4 regions of the Agrobacterium sp. 22-210-1 genome follow, and region 4 is predicted to be linked to each of the others. Evidence: predicted binding sites of a transcription regulator. Region 4 holds the regulator's gene; each other region holds the start of a gene.
What was found. The regulator PhoB, encoded in region 4, activates phosphate uptake and scavenging genes when phosphate is short. The targets are predictions, from matches to a motif close to TGTCATNNANCTGTCAT.
Positions count from the first base shown of each region.

Region 1: a site for PhoB is predicted at 2,745-2,761, ahead of ACQZ5F_RS07240 (bifunctional 2',3'-cyclic-nucleotide 2'-phosphodiesterase/3'-nucleotidase). Genes of this name have one in related genera too.
Region 2: a site for PhoB is predicted at 3,294-3,310, ahead of ACQZ5F_RS20295 (PhoX family protein). Genes of this name have one in related genera too.
Region 3: a site for PhoB is predicted at 1,748-1,764, ahead of ACQZ5F_RS21345 (DUF47 domain-containing protein). Genes of this name have one in related genera too.

Region 1 covers NZ_JBNWCI010000001.1:1,436,133-1,440,770, reverse strand. The annotation lists gene ACQZ5F_RS07245 (DUF2087 domain-containing protein) at 89-631, shown strand; gene ACQZ5F_RS07240 (bifunctional 2',3'-cyclic-nucleotide 2'-phosphodiesterase/3'-nucleotidase) at 676-2,664, opposite strand; gene ACQZ5F_RS07235 (PilZ domain-containing protein) at 2,881-3,216, opposite strand; gene ACQZ5F_RS07230 (DUF1203 domain-containing protein) at 3,316-3,783, opposite strand; gene ACQZ5F_RS07225 (DUF4344 domain-containing metallopeptidase) at 3,947-4,638, shown strand, end outside.
Region 2 covers NZ_JBNWCI010000003.1:421,922-426,559, forward strand. The annotation lists gene napA (periplasmic nitrate reductase subunit alpha) at 1-55, shown strand, start outside; gene ACQZ5F_RS20285 (nitrate reductase cytochrome c-type subunit) at 25-516, shown strand; gene ACQZ5F_RS20290 (cytochrome c3 family protein) at 519-1,214, shown strand; gene ACQZ5F_RS20295 (PhoX family protein) at 1,320-3,233, opposite strand; gene ACQZ5F_RS20300 (4'-phosphopantetheinyl transferase family protein) at 3,364-4,080, opposite strand; gene dhbA (2,3-dihydro-2,3-dihydroxybenzoate dehydrogenase) at 4,107-4,638, opposite strand, start outside.
Region 3 covers NZ_JBNWCI010000003.1:657,456-662,093, reverse strand. The annotation lists gene ACQZ5F_RS21355 (efflux RND transporter permease subunit) at 1-866, shown strand, start outside; gene ACQZ5F_RS21350 (NUDIX hydrolase) at 1,153-1,695, opposite strand; gene ACQZ5F_RS21345 (DUF47 domain-containing protein) at 1,809-2,453, shown strand; gene ACQZ5F_RS21340 (inorganic phosphate transporter) at 2,453-3,457, shown strand; gene ku (non-homologous end joining protein Ku) at 3,551-4,342, shown strand; gene ligD (DNA ligase D) at 4,356-4,638, opposite strand, start outside.
Region 4 covers NZ_JBNWCI010000001.1:2,240,002-2,244,639, reverse strand. The annotation lists gene pstA (phosphate ABC transporter permease PstA) at 1-1,243, shown strand, start outside; gene pstB (phosphate ABC transporter ATP-binding protein PstB) at 1,258-2,073, shown strand; gene phoU (phosphate signaling complex protein PhoU) at 2,172-2,897, shown strand; gene phoB (phosphate regulon transcriptional regulator PhoB) at 2,928-3,611, shown strand; gene ACQZ5F_RS11250 (GcrA family cell cycle regulator) at 4,000-4,533, opposite strand.

The sequences.
Region 1 (4,638 bases), 800 kb from region 4:
TCTCGAATAATTGACAGCACTTATCCCGTGCCTTGTCGGAAGCCGGCGATCAGCGACACCTCTTCGGAACGGCACGCGAGGATAAGTCATGCCACGTTCGATCCTTTCCATTGATATCGCCGATCTCTCGACCTTTGCCAAATCCGTTCGCGAACAGATCGGCAGGCTGGAGCGCCAGCCAAGCCATGTGGAGATGCTCAATCTTCTCAGCCGGGCCGCCGGGTTCCGCAATTTCCAGCATCTGCGCGCCGCGCGCACATCATCCGCCGAAAGCAGCCATCCGTCGCCGCAGACAATGCCAGCTGCCAATGAGGGCAGGGTGCTGAAGACCGCGCGGATTTTCGATGCCGCCGGCAGGCTGATGCAATGGCCTGCGCGTCGCTCCCAGCAGGAACTGTGCCTCTGGTACCTATGGGCGAAAATTCCCGCCGGGCGCAGTTTTTCCGAACGGGAATTCAGCAGCTTCCTGAATGATCTACATCTGTTTGGCGATGCCGCGATGTTGCGTCGCGACATGGTCGGCCTGAAGCTCATCCGCCGCAACCGCGATGGTAGCGATTACCAACGCATCGAGCAGAAGCCGCCGATGGAGCTGCCGCTGCTGTTGCGTATCGTGAAAGGCCGCGACTGAAGAAACACCCTCCCGGCGATGTTTCGCCGGGAGGGCTGCGGTCTTTAAAGAACCAGACGGAACTTTGCGAAACCTTCCGCACCGTCGCCGGCATCTTCGATCTTTGCGCCCTTGATGTCAGCCGCATAATGGCGGCCTTTCGGACCCGTCTCGAAGATTGCCGAGGTATTGGCCACCGGCGCAAACGACCAGTTGGCATCCGCGGACGGATTGATGGTGCCCTGATCGATGATATAGCGCACGATCACATCGCGGTTGGTGTCGGGCGCCACGAAGATCACCTTGTCGGCGGCGATATCCGGGAACTTGCCGCCGCCGCCGGCGCGGTAATTATTGGTGGCCACCACGAATTTCTGTTCGGGATCGATCGGCTTGCCGTTGAATTCAAGGTTCACGATGCGGTTGCTGTCGGGATTGACCGCCTTGCCATCCTTGTCGAACTTCGCCGGCTTGGAAATGTCGATCTGATAGGTGACACCGTCGATGACGTCGAAATTATAGGACGGGAAATCGGCGTTCAGCAGCGGTGCATCCTTCGCGCCGGCCTCGACCGTGTTGAACATGCCAGCCGACATCTCCAGCCAGTTCTTGACCTGCGCACCGTTGATCAGCACCGCCTGCACCGTGTTGGGGTAAAGATAGAGGTCGGCGACGTTCTTGATGGCAATGTCACCGGCGGGGACATCGGTATAATAATCCGCGCCGCCACGACCACCGGACTTGAAGGGGGCTGCTGCCGAAAGCACAGGCAGGTCCTTATATTGACCTTCCTTCAGCATGTCCTTGATGTACCAGGTCTGGGCGTTGGAGACGATCTGCACGGAAGGATCATCGGCCACCAGCGCGAAATAAGAATAGAGCGGGGCAGATGTCTTGCCGACCGGGCGGCGCACATAGGCGAGGGCTGCCTCGTGATCGGCCTTGGCCGCGGCGATGACTTCCGGCTTGTCCGTGAAGTCGGCAACGATCTTGCGGTTGTCATCGCGGTGATAGATTGGCCGTGCTTCAGAGGTGAAATCGACGATCTTCCAGCTCTTGCCGTCCTTTTCGAGCAGCAGGTCGATGAGGCCCATATGCGAACCCCAGAAACCGGCCATCACCGCCGGTTTGCCCAGGAGCGTGCCCTTGACCGCATCAACATCCTCTATGCCGTCCCAGGTCTTCGGACCGGGGAAGACGAGATGCTGGTGGCCGGTAAAGATCGCGTCGATGCCTTCGACGCCCGCCAGATAAAGTGAGGCGTTCTCCATGCGATCGCTCTGGCCCTTGCCGTCGATACCGGAATGGGAAAGGGCGATGACGATATCGGCGCCTTCTTCCTTCATGGCGGGAACCCAGGCCTTGGCCGCCTCGACGATGTCGCGTGTCTGGGCCTTGCCCTCGAGGTTCTTGGAATCCCACATCATGATCTGCGGCGGCACGAAGCCGATGATGCCGACTTTGACCGGGCTGGTGACGCCCCCGCCGTCGCGGATCTGCTTTTCAAGAATGATATAAGGCTTGAAGAACAGCTCGTCCTGCTTGGGGTCCGACGCCAGCTGACCCTTGGTTAGGTTGGCGCAGACGAAGGGGAAACCGGCGCCGGCCAGCGTGTTCGACATATAGTCGAGGCCGTAATTGAATTCGTGGTTGCCGAGCGTGCCGCAATCATAACCCAGCACGTTCATGGCATTGATCACGGGGTGCTTGTCGCCGGCCTTCATGCCGCGCTCATAGGCGATGTAATCGCCGAGCGGATTGCCCTGCAGGAAGTCACCATTATCCACCAGCATCGAGTTTCCGGCCTCGGCGCGGATGGCACCGATGATCGAGGCAGTGCGCGCCAGACCCATCGTGTCGTTCGGCTTGTCGGCGTAATAATCATAGGGAAAGACGTGGACGTGGATATCAGTCGTTTCCATGATGCGCAGATGCGCCTGATTGGCAGAGGCGCGGGCGGCGAAGGGGTGCAGCAGCACCAGCGCCGAAGAGGCCGCAATGCCGCCGAGCAGCGAACGGCGGGTGATGGGGTGGAGAGCGAGAAGCGGCGACATGGGAACTCCTTCGGATGAAGCTTGCTCTGTCTTGAGAAGCGGACAGGGTAGAAGCAATCGCCGAGGAGTCCATCACCAAAATGACAAGCCGGTGACAGATAGGTCCGTTTTCAACCGTTTGATAAATTTTTTGTCATTGGAGTGCGATGCACACGCTTCCACATCGGGGAATGCGCTCCTTCCGGGCAGCGCATTCCGGCTTTCAGGCAGAGAAGATCAGCGGGCAAGGGTCGGTTTCACTTCTTCATGGAAGAAGCGGAAATAGGAGGAGAGCTGCGCCAGCGTGTTGGTGGAAAGCTTCAGCTGCAGGCCGAGGCGGTTCTGGTGCTGCCATTGCACGACGCCTTCGATGAAGCCCAGATCCTCGCTCTGCACCTTGACCCGGCTGCCCTTGGCGGCAGCGAAAGGCCCATCAAGCTCGAGCGCCATGCCGGTCGCCGAGAGATCAAGGACGCGGGCTCTGGTCGACTGGCTGAAATAATGCACGGTCGCAAAAATCCTGGTCTTGCTGCGCGGCGCGGTGCGGGTCGCCATATTGAGGTTGTTTGCCATTTTGCTGCTCAAATCAATTGTTTCCGATACGGGCACAATAAGCTGTAAAAGTTTGAGACCCGTTTAGTTGTTCGGTTAAAATTCTAGACAATGCTGTGATTATGCTTTGGCGATACGGCACTGATAGCAATTGTTGCGGGCGGAACGGACATGCACATAAGCAACGTCAGCGCGCTCCAGAAGATGTCGTGCGCGAGACACGATCTCGCCCGTCGCCGTCACTGCGCCGGTGCCATAGACGATGCGGTTGTCGGCGCCATATCCGCGCACGATATAATCCGGGCTGTTCAGCATCGGCGGAAGGGTCTCCGTTTGCGGGTAGCGCTCGCAGGCTTCGGCATGCAAAAACACAGGTCCCGTTTCCGCATAGGGCTGCAGCGACGGAAACGGCCGGTAGGCGAGGATCAGCATTCCTTCGCCTTCACCAATCTGGGAAAGACAATGGCGGCAGGGCATGCCTCCAGGAGAAACGCTCCGTTCCGGCGGGTTGCCATAGGCGTCCGCAGCTTCTGCCCGGAAGGCTTCGGCTTCATTAGCCGGCATTGCAATAAAGACGAGATCGGTCATGGCGGGCTCTTTCTGGTTTGGATCGGCGTTGCTTCTTTGCAGCTATGATCTCCAAACCGAGTGCTATCCACCCGATTCTTGACAGGTGATGCAACCAGCCCATTGCATGACTCGTTTGCATCGGGAATCAGTGACGCTCCTCGTTCCCGGAAGGTCTGATTTTATGTTGCGTCGTTTTCTGGCCGCCGTTCCGCTGGCTTTTGTTTCGTTGACGGCCCCGGCTCAGGCACAGACTGCCGCCGGTCTTGATGGCCTGTCCGACGACCAGTTGCAGCAGGCGGTCAATTTCGTCATCGGCAACGCGATCTTCTCGCTTTATCACGAGGGCGCGCGCATGCTGATTTCGGATTTCGGAACCGTGGAGACCGGCAGCGTGCAGGCCCCGGCCGACCAGCTGGCGGGCACGCTCATTCTTCAGGCCAACGAGGAATGGCTCGATACCGCGCTCGTCAACGCCACCGATAGCTGGTATCTGGGACGCGAGGCGGAAACCTTGCCCGAGCACGAAGCACCGGTCTTTTCCGCGCTCGTTCCCGAGAAAAGCCGTGACCGCAACATGGCCTGCCTGATGGTCGGCCGCGACAAGGATGGTTATGGCGATCTCGCCGCCATGATGGGTCTGGACAACGCGGAGTTCGACAAATGCGCCGCCGCCTATCCGCGCGTCGCTTCGACCTGGGAGAATTTTCTGAGCCCGCATCGCAGCCAGACGCCGTCCAAATTCATTGTCAGTTATATGCCGCCGCGCGATCCCGAGCTTGAAGCCTACGCCATCATGATCAGGGAATCGAAGGTTCTCGATCTCATCAGCCGCAGTTTCGGCGCTTACGGTCTGAAGGGTGACGTTAAGCTCAC
Region 2 (4,638 bases), on a different contig from region 4:
CTCCAAGCAGACGGATTTCAAGAAATGCGCAGTCAAGATAGAGCCAGTCGCATGATCAGGAAACACGGATGGATCGCCGCCACTCTTCTGGTCGTGGCGCTGGCGACGGGGGCCGTTGCGCAGATGGTGCCGGAATTGTCCGGCCCGCGCGGCGATGCCATGCGCACCGAACCCGCCAAACCCCTGCCGAAATGGGTGATCGACGATTTCAGGCGCATGCGCGCCTATCCGGAGCAGCCGCCGGTCATTCCGCATTCGATCGACGGCTACCAGCTCTCGGTTAATGCCAATCGCTGTCTGTCCTGTCACAAGCGCGAATTCACGCAGGATTCCGGCGCGCCGATGATCAGCGTCACCCATTACATGACGCGGGAAGGCCAGATGCTGGCGGATGTTTCACCGCGCCGTTATTTCTGCACCGCCTGCCATGTGCCGCAGGCCGACACACGGCCGCTCGTGCCCAACACGTTTCAGGACATGAGCGAAATGGGCGTCAAACCGGCGGGTAGCGAATGATGATCGCCCGTGTGAAAAAACTTCTCGTCTGGCTATGGGCGGTTCTGACCACGCCGGCCGGCACGCTGAGCCTAGCCTTCCTCACGCTCGGCGGTTTCGTCGGCGGGGTCATGTTCTGGGGCGCCTTCAACACCGCGCTCGAAATGACCAACAAGGAAGCCTTCTGCATTTCCTGCCACGAGATGCGCGCGAATGTTTATGAGGAACTGACGCGGACGGTGCATTTCTCCAACCGCTCCGGCGTGCGCGCTTCTTGCCCGGATTGCCATGTGCCGCATGAGTGGACGGACAAGATTGCCCGAAAGATGCAGGCTTCCAAGGAGGTCTGGGGCAAGATTTTCGGCACCATCGATACGCGCAAGAAGTTCCTCGACAAGCGGCTGGAGCTTGCCCAGCATGAATGGTCGCGCCTGAAGGCCAATGACAGCCTCGAATGCCGCAACTGTCATTCCTCCGCCGCCATGGACTTTACCAAGCAGACGCAGCGTGCCGCAGACATTCATTCCAAATATCTGCTGACGGGCAAGGCCACCTGCATCGATTGCCACAAGGGTATCGCCCATGAATTGCCGAATATGGAAGGCATCGATCCCGGCTGGAAAATGCCGCCCGCGCTCAACGATGAACCGGGACAGACGGCGTCCGCAGTAGATGACCTGCGCCGCGCCATGAGCGATGTGCACCGGAACGTTTTCTGATTTTCTTGATGGAATAAACGCCGTGCGTCCTTTGGGCGCACGGCGTTTTCAATGATGGAACCGGATCGTCGTTTTGCCGCGATCCGGTTCTCTTGTGCCTCTGCGTCAGCCGATCTGCGCGTTGTCGTCACGCTTGATGGCGATGACGGCCGAGCGCGGCAACTTGCCTTCGCCGTCCGGGAAGGGCGCGTCGGGGTGCTGGATGCCGACGAAGTGGGTGCGCTTGTCGCCGGACCATGTCTGGCCGGTGACTTCGGAACCCTTCGGTGCTGTCAGGAAGCGCTCGATACGGCCGGTGGCCGGGTCGCCCGCCAGCATCTGGTTGTTGCCCTGGCCGGCGAAGTTGCCTTCATTGCTGTCCTCGCCGTCGGTCTGGATCCAGAGCAGGCCGGTACTATCGAACATCATGCCGTCGGGCGAGTTGAACATGTTGCCTTCGTTGATGTTCGAAGAACCCGCAAAGGCGTCCTTGTGAACGGAAGGGTTGCCGGCCATGCAGAACAGGTCCCACTTGAACTTGCCGTCGGCATGGTCGTCATTTTCCGGATACCAGCGCACGATCTGGCCGTATTCGTTCTTTTCGCGCGGGTTGGCGGCGTTGATCGCCATGGCGTCGCCGCCAGCATTGGCGCGCAGCTTGCCGTCCTTCATTTCGCCGCGGCGGCTGTTGTTGGTCAGCGCGCAATAGGCTTCGATGGCGACCGGGTTGATGGCGACCCATTCCGGGCGATCCATCGTCGTTGCGCCCACCTTGGAAGCGGCCTGACGGGTGAAGACGCAGATTTCATCGATCTTCATGCCGGTGGTCTCAGGCGTCAGCGCCAGCCACTCTCCAGCGCCGTCATCGGCGAACTTGGCGACGTAAAGCGTGCCTTCGTCCAGCAGCTTCGAGGTGTCGCCGCCCGGCACGTAAATGCCGTTGGAGACAAATTTGTAGAGGAATTCGCCACGCTCGTCGTCACCCATGTAAACGACGACGCGGCCGTCACGGGCAATCACCACGGCGGCGTTTTCGTGCTTGATGCGGCCAAGCGCAGTGCGCTTGATCGGGGTGGAGGAGGCGTCCGAAGGGTCGATCTCAACCACGTAGCCGGCGCGGCGCGGCTCGTTCGGGTTCTTGGCGACGTCGAAACGTGCGTCGAACTTCTCATAGGCATAACGCGTCTCGGCGACGATGCCGTAACGCTTGTAATCATCCGGCAGCTTGAAGGCGGCATCTGCGGTGCCGAAATAGCCGTTGAAGTTTTCCTCGCAGGTGAGGTAGGTGCCCCAGGGCGTGCGGCCGGCGCCGCAATTGTTGAAGGTCCCGAGACAGTTGATACCATCAGGATCGGCGGCGGTCTTGACGAGGTCGGAGCCTGCGGCCGGGCCGGAAAGCTTCATCGGCGTGTTGTGATGGATACGGCGGTTGAACGGGCTGTCGAGAACGATTTCCCAGCCCTCGTTGCCTTCCGCGACTTCCATGACGGTGACGCCCTGCATGTTCTGCAGGATCTTCACGTCGTCGGCCGTCTTCGGGTTGCCCTTGTCAGTGTGCGGCAGGTTGATTTCCGGGTTTACGTATTCATGGTTGACGGCGATCAGCTGATGAGCGCCAACCATGAAGAGTTCCATGCCGTCGGTGTTTTCACCAAAGACCTTGTCGGAATTCTCAACGCTGACGCCCTTGGCGGGGTCGAGATCGGGAACGTTGGAGAACAGCGGCTGACCCCATTTGGCAACCGGCTTCCAGCTATAACCTTCCGGCACATGGATGGTGTGGTCGGTTGCTGCGGCCACCGGCTTGAAGGGGAAGCGGCCGGCTGCTGCTTCCTGCGCTTCGGCCGAAGTGCTTGCCATCAGGTTGCCGAGCGTGCCCATGGCAGCTGCGGCCGAGCCGAAGGCCAGCACACCGCCGAGGAAACCGCGGCGGGAAATCGCGGTTTCGACCACGCGGTCGAAATCGGTTTCGGCCGGCGGCGGGTTTTGCAGTTCGTCCCATTCGTCCCAGGACAGCTTGCTCGTATCGATGTCGGTCATGTCGTGTCTCCACCGTTTGCATGTTTGGAATCATTCCAACAAGCTGCGTACCGTTTGAGTATTTCACACGGATGACGGGAGGAGCGGCTTTAAATATGAGTTTATGAGAACAGAATCTGCACTTTTTCCCTCATTGCGGGAGTAGGATACGGGTGAGCAGGAGGCCTTCGAAATGGCCAAAGCGGAAGGAAATCTCCGTTCCCTCAAGCCAATCGCCGCTCAGGTCGGCGGTCAGGCGAAGCGACCCTGAGCCATCCGCATCGTAAGCGGATAATTCGGCCGCCTCGAAAAAGAAAAGCCGCTTTACCGTCGGATAAAGCGCCTTGAACAGGCTCTCCTTGGCCGAAAAAATAAGCCCGGTCATGAACGGGTCGACAATGTTGCCGAGGCTGTGAAGCTCATGCGTCGTCAAGGCCTGCGAAGCGATGTCGCTGGCTTCCTCTTCGGTCAGGCGTTTCTCGATATCGATGCCGATGCCGAGAAACCTGCTGCCGGAGCCGGCAAGGGCAATTGCCCGATCACTACTATGAGAAATCGCGCCGACTACGCCTTCGGGCCAGATCGGCGCTCGGTCCTCTCCCATTCCGGGAAAAAATGCGTGGCCGGTAAGGCGGCGTATGGCTTCCGCCGCACATTTGCGTCCCGCCAAAAACTCCGCCTTGCGTTTCGGCACTGCCCGCAGCAGCTGCGCGGGCAGGGCAGGGGTGATGTTGGCACCGGTTTCGTCGTCGGGGCTGTAACGAAGGGTGAGGCAATGGCAATCGCTGCTGTCATCCGGCCATGGCCAGACGGCTTCCGGTGGGTCGCCGGAAACAGTCTCGCGATGCAATGCCGGCACGATCGCCATATCTGTCCCTCGTTCGGCCGGCCGGATCAGGCTGCGAGCGTTGCGCCGCCGTCGACCACGATCTGCTGCATCGTCACGTGGCCAGCCTGATCGGAGGCGAGAAACAGCACTGTGTCGGCTATATCATCCGGTCTTGCAATCTTGCCAAGCGGAATGCCGAGCTTGAACTGCTCCGGCAGGCCAGCGATGAGCCGTTCCTTGCCTGTGGGATCGCTCAACATACCGGCCAGCATCGGCGTATCGGTGGAACCGGGCGAGACAACGTTGCAGCGCACGCCATAGGGCGCAAGCTCAAGGGCGGCGCAATGGCTGAGGCTGACCAGCGCCGCCTTGGAGGCGCAATAGGCCATCATGCCGATGCGCGGCACCACGGCGGCGTTGGAGCCGACATTGACGATCGCGCCACGCCGCTGCCGTTTGAAGACGCCACCCCATTGCCGCAGCAGATAGAACGGCCCTGCGGCATTGACATCCATGCAGGCTTTCCAGTCTTCCGGCGTCAGGCTTTCGCTGTCGCCAATACGCAAAATGCCTGCGGCGTTGACGAGGATATCAAGA
Region 3 (4,638 bases), on a different contig from region 4:
CAACCCTCGGCGAATTGATGATCGCGACCGGTCGCACGGCATCGAATGGCGCGCCCGTGATGGTGCGTCTCGATCAGGTGGCCGAGATCGGCACTGCGCCGGCACCGGCTGAAATCCGCCGCATCGACAATCGCCGCGAGGTGCTGGTTTCGGCCAACATTGCCGGCCGCACGCTAGGTGATGTGACCAATGCCCTGCAGAGCCTGACCGCTGCCCGCGATCTGCCGGATGGTTACCGCATCCGCTTTGGCGGCGAGGCCGAGACCATGCAGGAGACGATTGGCCACATGGTCAAGGCGCTCATCATGGCGGTTATTTTCATCTACATCGTGCTTGCCTCGCAATTCGGCAGTTTCCTGCAACCGCTCGCCATCATGGCCTCTTTGCCGCTCTCGCTGGCCGGCGTCCTTCTGGGGCTGATGGTGGCCGGCAGCACGATCAACATGTTTTCGCTGATCGGCTTCATCATGCTGATGGGCCTCGTCACCAAGAATGGCATCCTGCTGGTCGATTTTGCCAACAGGGAGAGGAAACGCGGGCTTTCCCTTAACGAAGCGCTGGCGAACGCCGGTGTCATCCGATTCCGGCCGATCATCATGACAACGCTTGCAATGATCTTCGGCATGATTCCGCTTGGGCTCGCCATCGGCGGTGGCGGTGCGCAGCGCGCGCCGATGGCGCATGCGGTGGTCGGCGGCCTCATCAGCTCCACCCTCCTCACCCTGATCGTCGTGCCAACCATCCTGTCCTATATCGACAGCATCACGAGGCGTTTCGCCCACCTTTTGCCAAAAGCACCGGATGAGGCTGGAAAAGCGGGCACGGCCGATCACTCCGCCCAAACCCGCGAGGCGCAGCCCGGCTGAAACCCCTTGGTTTTCTGAAAACCGGTCATTGACGGGAGAGGCAGCAATGCTTTTCCCGTCAATGGGGCAACGGTTCTTACCGGAGCAGAAGTATGGTGGCCGGCCCTGCCAGAAGCACGGCAAACACGATGATGGGATGGATGTAGCGGCCAAGAAGCCGCATGGCGGCACGACATAAACGCATAATGCACCTGATGAAATTCATCCGGCAAAATTGAGTATGCCATGTTGCAAAGACATTACGGCACAGGGTCCAGGCTCTGTTCACGGAGAACACGGCGACCTGTCAGGGTCTCTCACCCGCCCCGTCTTTCCTTTTGCCCTTGGGTTTGAAATCAACCAGCAATGATTTCAGTTCGATTTCCCGAACGCGCCTCGCTGCCTCATCCGGACGGACCCACTCAACCAGGCGTTCGCCGCGTTCCTTGAAACTCGTTTCCGCACCCGTCACCTCGATCTGAAACACATCGACCATGCACGGGACGACATCGCCATTGTCGAGCATCTTCAGATAGGTGTAGCGGCCAATGGCTGCCTTTCTCACCCGGCCGCGCACGCCCGCCTCCTCCCACGCCTCGATGGCCGCCGCCTCATGCGGCTTCTTGCGTTTCATCGGCCATCCGCGCGGAATGATCCAGCGCTGGCTGGTGCGCGATGTGACGAGAAGGATTTCAACATCATTTCCGTTATCGCCGTGGCGAAAACACAAGGCGGCATATTGCTGCCGGAAAGCGCCGGTGAAGAGCTTTTCGGGAATGGTAGCAAGTTGCTGAAGCAGTGTCAGGGGGCGCACCGGACGGGTTTTCCGGCTTTTCTTGGAAGATTTCATTTGCGTTGATAGTGCCGATTTTCCGGGTTGCATCAATGCCCTGCCTGCATTTATGACAGTTTTATGACAATTACCCCCTACAACATAAATAGCGCCATTGAGGGCCAATTCGCATGATGAGCATTTTCCGCAAGCTGATGCCGCGCGAGGATCGTTTCTTCGACCTGTTCAGCAAACATTCCGAAACAGTCGTCAAGGCGGCAGGTGCGCTTGATCAACTGTTGAGCGGCATCGACGTCGAGAAGAATTGCGACCTTATCGTTGCCCTCGAAGATCAGGCGGATGACATTACCCGCGATGTGCTGCTTGCGGTGCGGCGCAGCTTCATCACCCCCTTTGATCGCGGCGACATCAAGGACCTCATCCAGTCCATGGATGACGCCATCGACATGATGCACAAGACGGTGAAGACCATCCGCCTCTTCGAACAGGGCGAATTCGACCCGCTGATGAAGGAGATGGGACACGAGATCGTGCGTGCGGCAAGCCTGATCGCCGAAGCCATTCCGCTTCTGGAAAAGGTCGGCACCAATGCGCAGCGCTTGTCGGCGATTGCCGAAGAAGTCACCCGCGTCGAAGGCCGCTCCGATGAGCTTCATGATCAGGGCCTGAAAGACCTTTTCCGCCGCCACGGTGCGGCCGGTAACGCCATGGCCTATTTGATCGGCAGCGAGATCTACGGCGAACTCGAAAAGGTCGTCGACCGCTTCGAGGATGTGGCCAACGAGATCAGCGGCATCGTTATCGAGAACGTCTGATGGATGTCGCACTTGCCCTGCCGCTGCTTGTCGGCCTTATCGCCATCGCGCTGTTCTTCGATTTCCTGAACGGTCTCCATGACGCTGCAAATTCCATCGCCACCATCGTTTCCACCCGCGTATTGCGCCCGCAATATGCGGTTGCCTGGGCGGCGTTCTTCAATTTCATCGCCTTCCTGTTTTTCGGGCTGCATGTGGCGGAAACGCTCGGCACCGGCATCATCGATCCGGCCATCGTTTCGCCGCAGGTTATCTTTGCCGCCCTCATCGGCGCGATCGTCTGGAACATCGTCACCTGGATTTTCGGCATTCCTTCCAGTTCGTCACACGCGCTGATCGGCGGCCTCGTCGGTGCCGGATTTGCGAAAGTGGGCTTTAATTCCATCGTCTGGTCGGGCCTCTTGAAAACTGTCGGGGCCATCTTCATGTCGCCGGCCATCGGCTTTTTCCTGGCGTTGCTGCTGGTGCTCGCCGTTTCCTGGCTGTTCGTGCGGCAGACACCCTTTGCGGTGGATCGCACCTTCCGTGTCATGCAGTTCATCTCCGCCTCGCTTTATTCGCTCGGCCATGGCGGCAACGACGCGCAGAAGACCATGGGCATCATCGCCGTGCTGCTATTCAGCCAGGGGCATTTGGGCGAAAGTTTCTACGTGCCGTTCTGGGTGGTAATTTCCTGCCAGTCGGCCATGGCGCTCGGCACATTGTTCGGCGGCTGGCGCATCGTGCATACCATGGGCTCGAAGATCACCCGGCTGAACCCGATGCAGGGTTTCTGCGCCGAAACCGGCGGCGCACTGACATTGTTCGGCGCGACATGGCTCGGAATTCCGGTCTCCACCACCCACACGATTACCGGCGCCATCGTTGGCGTGGGGGCTGCCCGCCGGGTTTCGGCCGTGCGCTGGGGGCTTGCCGGCAACATCGTCATCGCATGGATCGTCACCATGCCGGCTGCGGCACTGATTTCCGCCGCCGTCTACGGGCTGACCTCGCTGCTCGGCTGACAGGCTCCCCTGCCCGTTTGCCATTCGCCCGGAACAAATACCGCCCCGCGGAAGTTTGATCCGGGAGATCAACGGCGAAACGGATCGCGGACAATGGCACGGCAGGTTTTCTGGAAGGGTTATCTGAAGCTGTCGCTGGTGACGGCCTCCGTCTCGCTGACACCAGCGACGACCGAGGGTAACAAATATACCTTCCACATCCTCAATCGCAAAACCGGCAACCGTGTCGAAAGCCGCTATGTCGACAGCATCACTCATCGGCCTGTAGCAGTAAAAAACCAGTTGAAGGGGTTTCCCCGCGCCGAGGACGACTATGTGCTGCTGGAAGACGAAGAGATCGATGCCGTGGCGCTGGAAAGTACCCGGACGATCGATATCAGGACTTTCGTACCGAAGGGCTCGATCGACTGGATCTGGTATGACCGCCCGCACTTCCTGCGCCCTGAAGACAAGATCGGCACCGAGGCCTTCAGCGTCATTCGCGAAGCCATGACGGCCAACGGCGTGTACGGCATTGCACGGCTGGTGCTCTACCGCCGGGAACGGGCCGTTCTGCTGGAGCCTTCAGGCAAGGGCATCATCCTGTGGACGCTGCATTATGGCGAAGAGGTGCGCGAGAGCATCGACGCGCTTGACCCGAAAATGAAAATTGAAAAGCCGCTGCTGCAGGCCATGGAAAAGCGCATCGGCAAACAGATGACCGGCTGGAAGCCAACTCTGGTGCAGGACCCGATCCAGAAAAAGATCAAGGCGCTTTTGAAGACCAAAGGCGACGAGACACCGTCTTCCAAAAAGAAAACCGGCACGAAAGCGAGCACCGGTGGCAATGTCATCAACATCATGGACGCACTGAAAAAAAGCCTCGCCGCCGAAAAACGAAGCTGAAGATCAGCTGTTGTCAGCGCGCTTTTTTCGGCAGCGGTTCCGCTGCGGCGAAAAAACCGTCCCATGGGTCTTTTTTCAGGGCCGAAAGGCGCCCACCGATATTGTTGACGGTAAAATGCGCCGGGCCGATCTCAGCCGTGAGTTCCGACCATTCCAGCGGCGCGGAAATCGCCGCCCCCGGTCGTGCACGGGTCGAATAGGGTGCAACCGCCGTATTGCCTCTGCCATTGCGCAGATAATCGATGAAAAGGCGGCCTTTGCGTTTCGCTTTCGTTGCCACGGAAAGATATTTATCG
Region 4 (4,638 bases):
CTATGCCGCCGAACGCCGCTTCCGCGCCTATGGAATGGCAGCGATTTCCTTCGGCCTCATCTTCCTCTTCCTGCTGCTCTGGTCGGTCGTATCCAAGGGGTACACCGCCTTCCAGCAGACGATGATCACGGTTCCGGTCGAGTTTTCCGAACTGATCATCGATCCGAAGAATGAGCGGGCCGCAAACCCCGCAAAGCTGATGACGGCCAATTATCCCGTTCTCGCCCGAGATGCGGTTGCCAAGGTTCTGGGCGTCGCGCCGACGGACCGCGCCGGTCTGCGCGCCGTCAACGTCATGATCTCCGACAGCGTCCGCACCCAGCTGCGCGACATCGTCGTCGCCGATCCTGCCGTTATCGGCACCACGCGCAACGTCACGCTTCTCGCATCGGGCGATGTGGATAGTGCCTTCAAGGGCCAGGTCGATCTGACGGTGGATGAAGCCAACCGCCGTATCTCGAACCAGCAGCTCGGCTGGATGAATCAGCTCGCCGAAGGCGGCCAGCTCGGCAAACATTTCAACACCGGCATCTTCGTCAACGGCAATTCGAGCCGTCCGGAAGCGGCGGGTGTCGGTGTGGCGCTGATCGGCTCCTTCTATATGATGATGATCGTGCTGGTTCTGTCGCTGCCGATCGGTGTCGCAGCCTCCATCTATCTCGAGGAATTCGCGCCGAAGAACCGTTTGACGGACCTTATCGAGGTGAACATCAACAATCTCGCGGCAGTTCCCTCCATCGTTTACGGTCTGCTCGGCCTTTCCGTCTTCATCAACTTCATGGGCTTTCCGCGCTCGGCCTCTCTGGTCGGCGGCCTTGTCCTGACGCTGATGACACTGCCGACAATCATCATTGCCACACGCGCCGCACTGAAGGCCGTGCCGCCGTCGATCCGTGCCGCAGCACTTGGTCTCGGCGCCTCGAAGATGCAGACGATCTTCCATCACGTTCTGCCGCTCGCCATGCCCGGCATTCTCACCGGCACCATCATCGGCCTTGCCCATGCGCTGGGTGAAACGGCGCCGCTGCTCTTGATCGGCATGGTGGCATTCGTTGCAAATTATCCGACAACGCCGATGGATCCGTCCACGGCTCTGCCGGTGCAGATTTACATGTGGGCGAACGAAGCGGAACGTGCCTTTGTCGAAAGGACATCCGGCGCTATCATCATCCTGCTTTTGTTCCTCATCGTCATGAATGTTGGCGCAATCCTGTTGCGTCGCCGCTTCGAACGGCGCTGGTAGAGGGAGATTGAGCAATGAACATGTTGTCGGAAGCAGCAGTTGAAAAGGCGCTGGACAAGAAAATGAATGAAGTTTCGTACAAGATGATCGGCAAGGACGTTTCGGTTTTTTACGGCGAAAAGCGTGCGCTTTACGACGTGAACCTCAATGTCCGCGAAAACACGGTCACTGCGCTCATCGGTCCGTCCGGTTGCGGTAAATCCACATTCCTGCGTACCTTGAATCGCATGAACGATACGATCGATGGCTGCCGGGTCACCGGCAAGATCACCCTCGACAGCGACGATATCTACGATCAGGCGATCGACGTCGTGGAATTGCGCGCCCGCGTCGGCATGGTGTTCCAGAAGCCGAACCCCTTCCCGAAGACGATTTACGAGAACATCTCCTACGGTCCGCGCATCCACGGCCTTGCCCGTAACAAGGCGGATATGGACCAGATCGTTGAACAGAGCCTGCAGAAGGCCGGCCTGTGGAACGAGGTGAAAGACCGTCTGCAGGAATCCGGTACCGGCCTTTCCGGTGGTCAGCAGCAGCGTCTGTGTATTGCGCGCGCGGTTGCCGTCAGCCCGGAAGTGATCCTGATGGATGAACCCTGCTCGGCGCTCGATCCGATCGCAACCGCCAAGGTCGAGGAACTGATCCACGAACTGCGCGCCAACTTTACGATCGTCATCGTCACGCACTCCATGCAGCAGGCAGCGCGTGTTTCCCAGCGTACGGCCATGTTCCATCTTGGTCATCTTGTCGAAGAAAACGAAACGGACAAGATGTTCACCAATCCGGACGACCAGCGTACGCAGGATTACATCATGGGCCGCTTCGGCTGATTTCCGGCCGGCGCTTTATCGAAACCGAACAAGACTGGTGCCTTTGCCGTGCCCCGTTGGCGTGCACGTGCATGAAGGCCAAGCCGGAGGATTAGACCATGACACAGACAACGACCCATTCGCATATTCTGTCCGCTTATGACGAGGAATTGAAGTTCCTGACGCGCCGCATCGCCGAAATGGGCGGTCTGGCCGAGCAGATGTGCGCCGACGCCGTGCGCGCACTGGTCAATTCCGACGCTGCGCTTGCGCAGAAGGTCATTTCCGACGACGCGATCCTCGACCATTCCGAGCGCGAGATCGGCGACAAGGCCATCGTCACCATCGCCAGACGGCAGCCTGTCGCGGCCGATCTTCGCGAAATCATCGGCACGCTGCGTATTGCCGGCGATCTCGAGCGCGTTGGCGATCTCGGCAAGAACACCGCCAAGCGCGTTATCGCGGTTGCCGGCACCGGCGTGCCGCGCAAGCTCGCCCGCGGTCTCGAACATCTGTCGGAACTGGCGCTGGTGCAGCTCAAGGAAGTACTCGACGTCTATTCCACGCGTTCTGCCGAGAAAGCCAACGCCATTCGTGAACGGGACGAAGAAATCGACGCCATGTACACGTCGCTCTTCCGTGAGCTTCTGACCTACATGATGGAAGATCCGCGCAACATCACCACCTGCACACATCTTCTGTTCTGCGCCAAGAACATCGAGCGTATCGGCGATCATGCGACGAATATCGCTGAAACAATCTATTACATGGCCACCGGCAGCCAGCCGGAGGGTGAGCGTCCGAAGGACGATAGTTCCAACACACTCGGTTCGGTGACCGAATAACAGACAGGCAGAAGCTTGCGGAGTTAGTATATGGTGCCCAAGATTGCAGTTGTGGAAGACGAGGAAGCGTTGAGCGTCCTGCTTCGTTACAATCTCGAGGCTGAGGGATACGACGTCGACACGATACCCCGTGGCGACGAGGCGGAAATCAGGCTGCAGGAACGTATTCCGGATCTTCTTATCCTGGACTGGATGTTGCCCGGTGTTTCCGGCATCGAACTGTGCCGGCGCTTGAGAATGCGGCCCGAAACCGAACGCCTGCCCATCATCATGCTGACAGCGCGCGGTGAAGAAAGCGAGCGGGTGCGCGGTCTTGCCACCGGCGCCGACGATTATGTCGTCAAGCCATTCTCGACGCCGGAACTCATGGCCCGCGTCAAGGCGATGCTACGCCGGGCCCGCCCGGAGGTTCTTTCATCGGTGCTGAAATGCGGCGATATCGAACTCGATCGCGAAACCCACCGCGTTCACCGCAAGAGCCGCGAAGTGCGCCTCGGACCGACGGAATTTCGCCTGCTGGAATTCCTGATGACATCTCCGGGTCGGGTGTTCTCCCGCTCGCAGTTGCTGGACGGCGTCTGGGGTCACGATATCTACGTGGATGAGCGCACCGTTGACGTTCACGTAGGGCGCCTGCGCAAGGCGCTCAATTTTTCGCACATGCAGGATGTCATCCGCACCGTTCGCGGTGCTGGATATTCGATGGAAGCCTGAGCTAAGCCGAACAGCAGCTTCAATCAGCACAACATCTGACCAAAATCAAAAGGCCCGACACCATTCCGGTTTCGGGCCTTTCGGTTTTGAACCTTTCCCAAACACGGCACCTTGACCTTTTGAATGGACAATCGGCGGCCTGTTCGCATGCGGATTGTGGGCTAGAGTATTTCCAGTAAAGCGGTTCTACGTCCGGAAAATACGTAAAAACAAAGAGATAGGGCACGTCCAAAGATGCCGTTTAAACCGGACGTGCCTGGCCCGGGCGGCGTGGAGGAAAGGCCGAACATTCCACCGGCGATTGTTTTCCGGAACCGGCCTGAATTTGTCATAAAAAAACGGGCCCGAAGGCCCGTAGTTTTTGAGTGCTGAATGCGTGCCGCAACACTCAAGCCTTGCGGCGCTCACTGACCGGCTGGTAGGCGAGTTTCGCATGGAACTTGCAATAGGGTGAGGATTCCAGCGCTTCGCAACCGCAGAAGTGGAAATCGTCTTTCAAGGGATCACCGACCGGCCACTTGCAGGTGCGCTCGGTCAGTTCCGTCAGCGTCAAGCGACGGGAAATCGGCGTCACTACATTTCTGGAAGGAACGTAATCGAGAACCTGCGCGGTTTCGATATCGATCTCTTCATGAAGAGCCGTTGCTGCGTTCGAACGGCTCATGGTGCGGGCCGGCGCCGCGCTGACGCGTGCCGTGAAATTTGTCGCGCGCGGGGCAGGGGCCGCGGTGCGCTTGGGCGCGGAGCGTGCCGAAGTGACCGGTCCGCCGGCCTTGACGCGTCCCGGTAGATTGAGACGATGGACCTTGCCGATCACGGCATTACGGCTTACACCGCCCAGCTGCGCTGCTATCTGGCTGGCGCTCAGTCCTTCGGCCCACAATTTCTTGAGTTTCTCGACCCGCTCGTCTGTCCAGTTCATGCCGCTTCTCCGCTTGTCGCGTATCTTTCGGCAGAATCCCTCTCCGTCTCGCGGGCGCGCCGCGAGCGTGGTTTCTGCCGGATTTTAGGTGACTAGTTCCGCCGC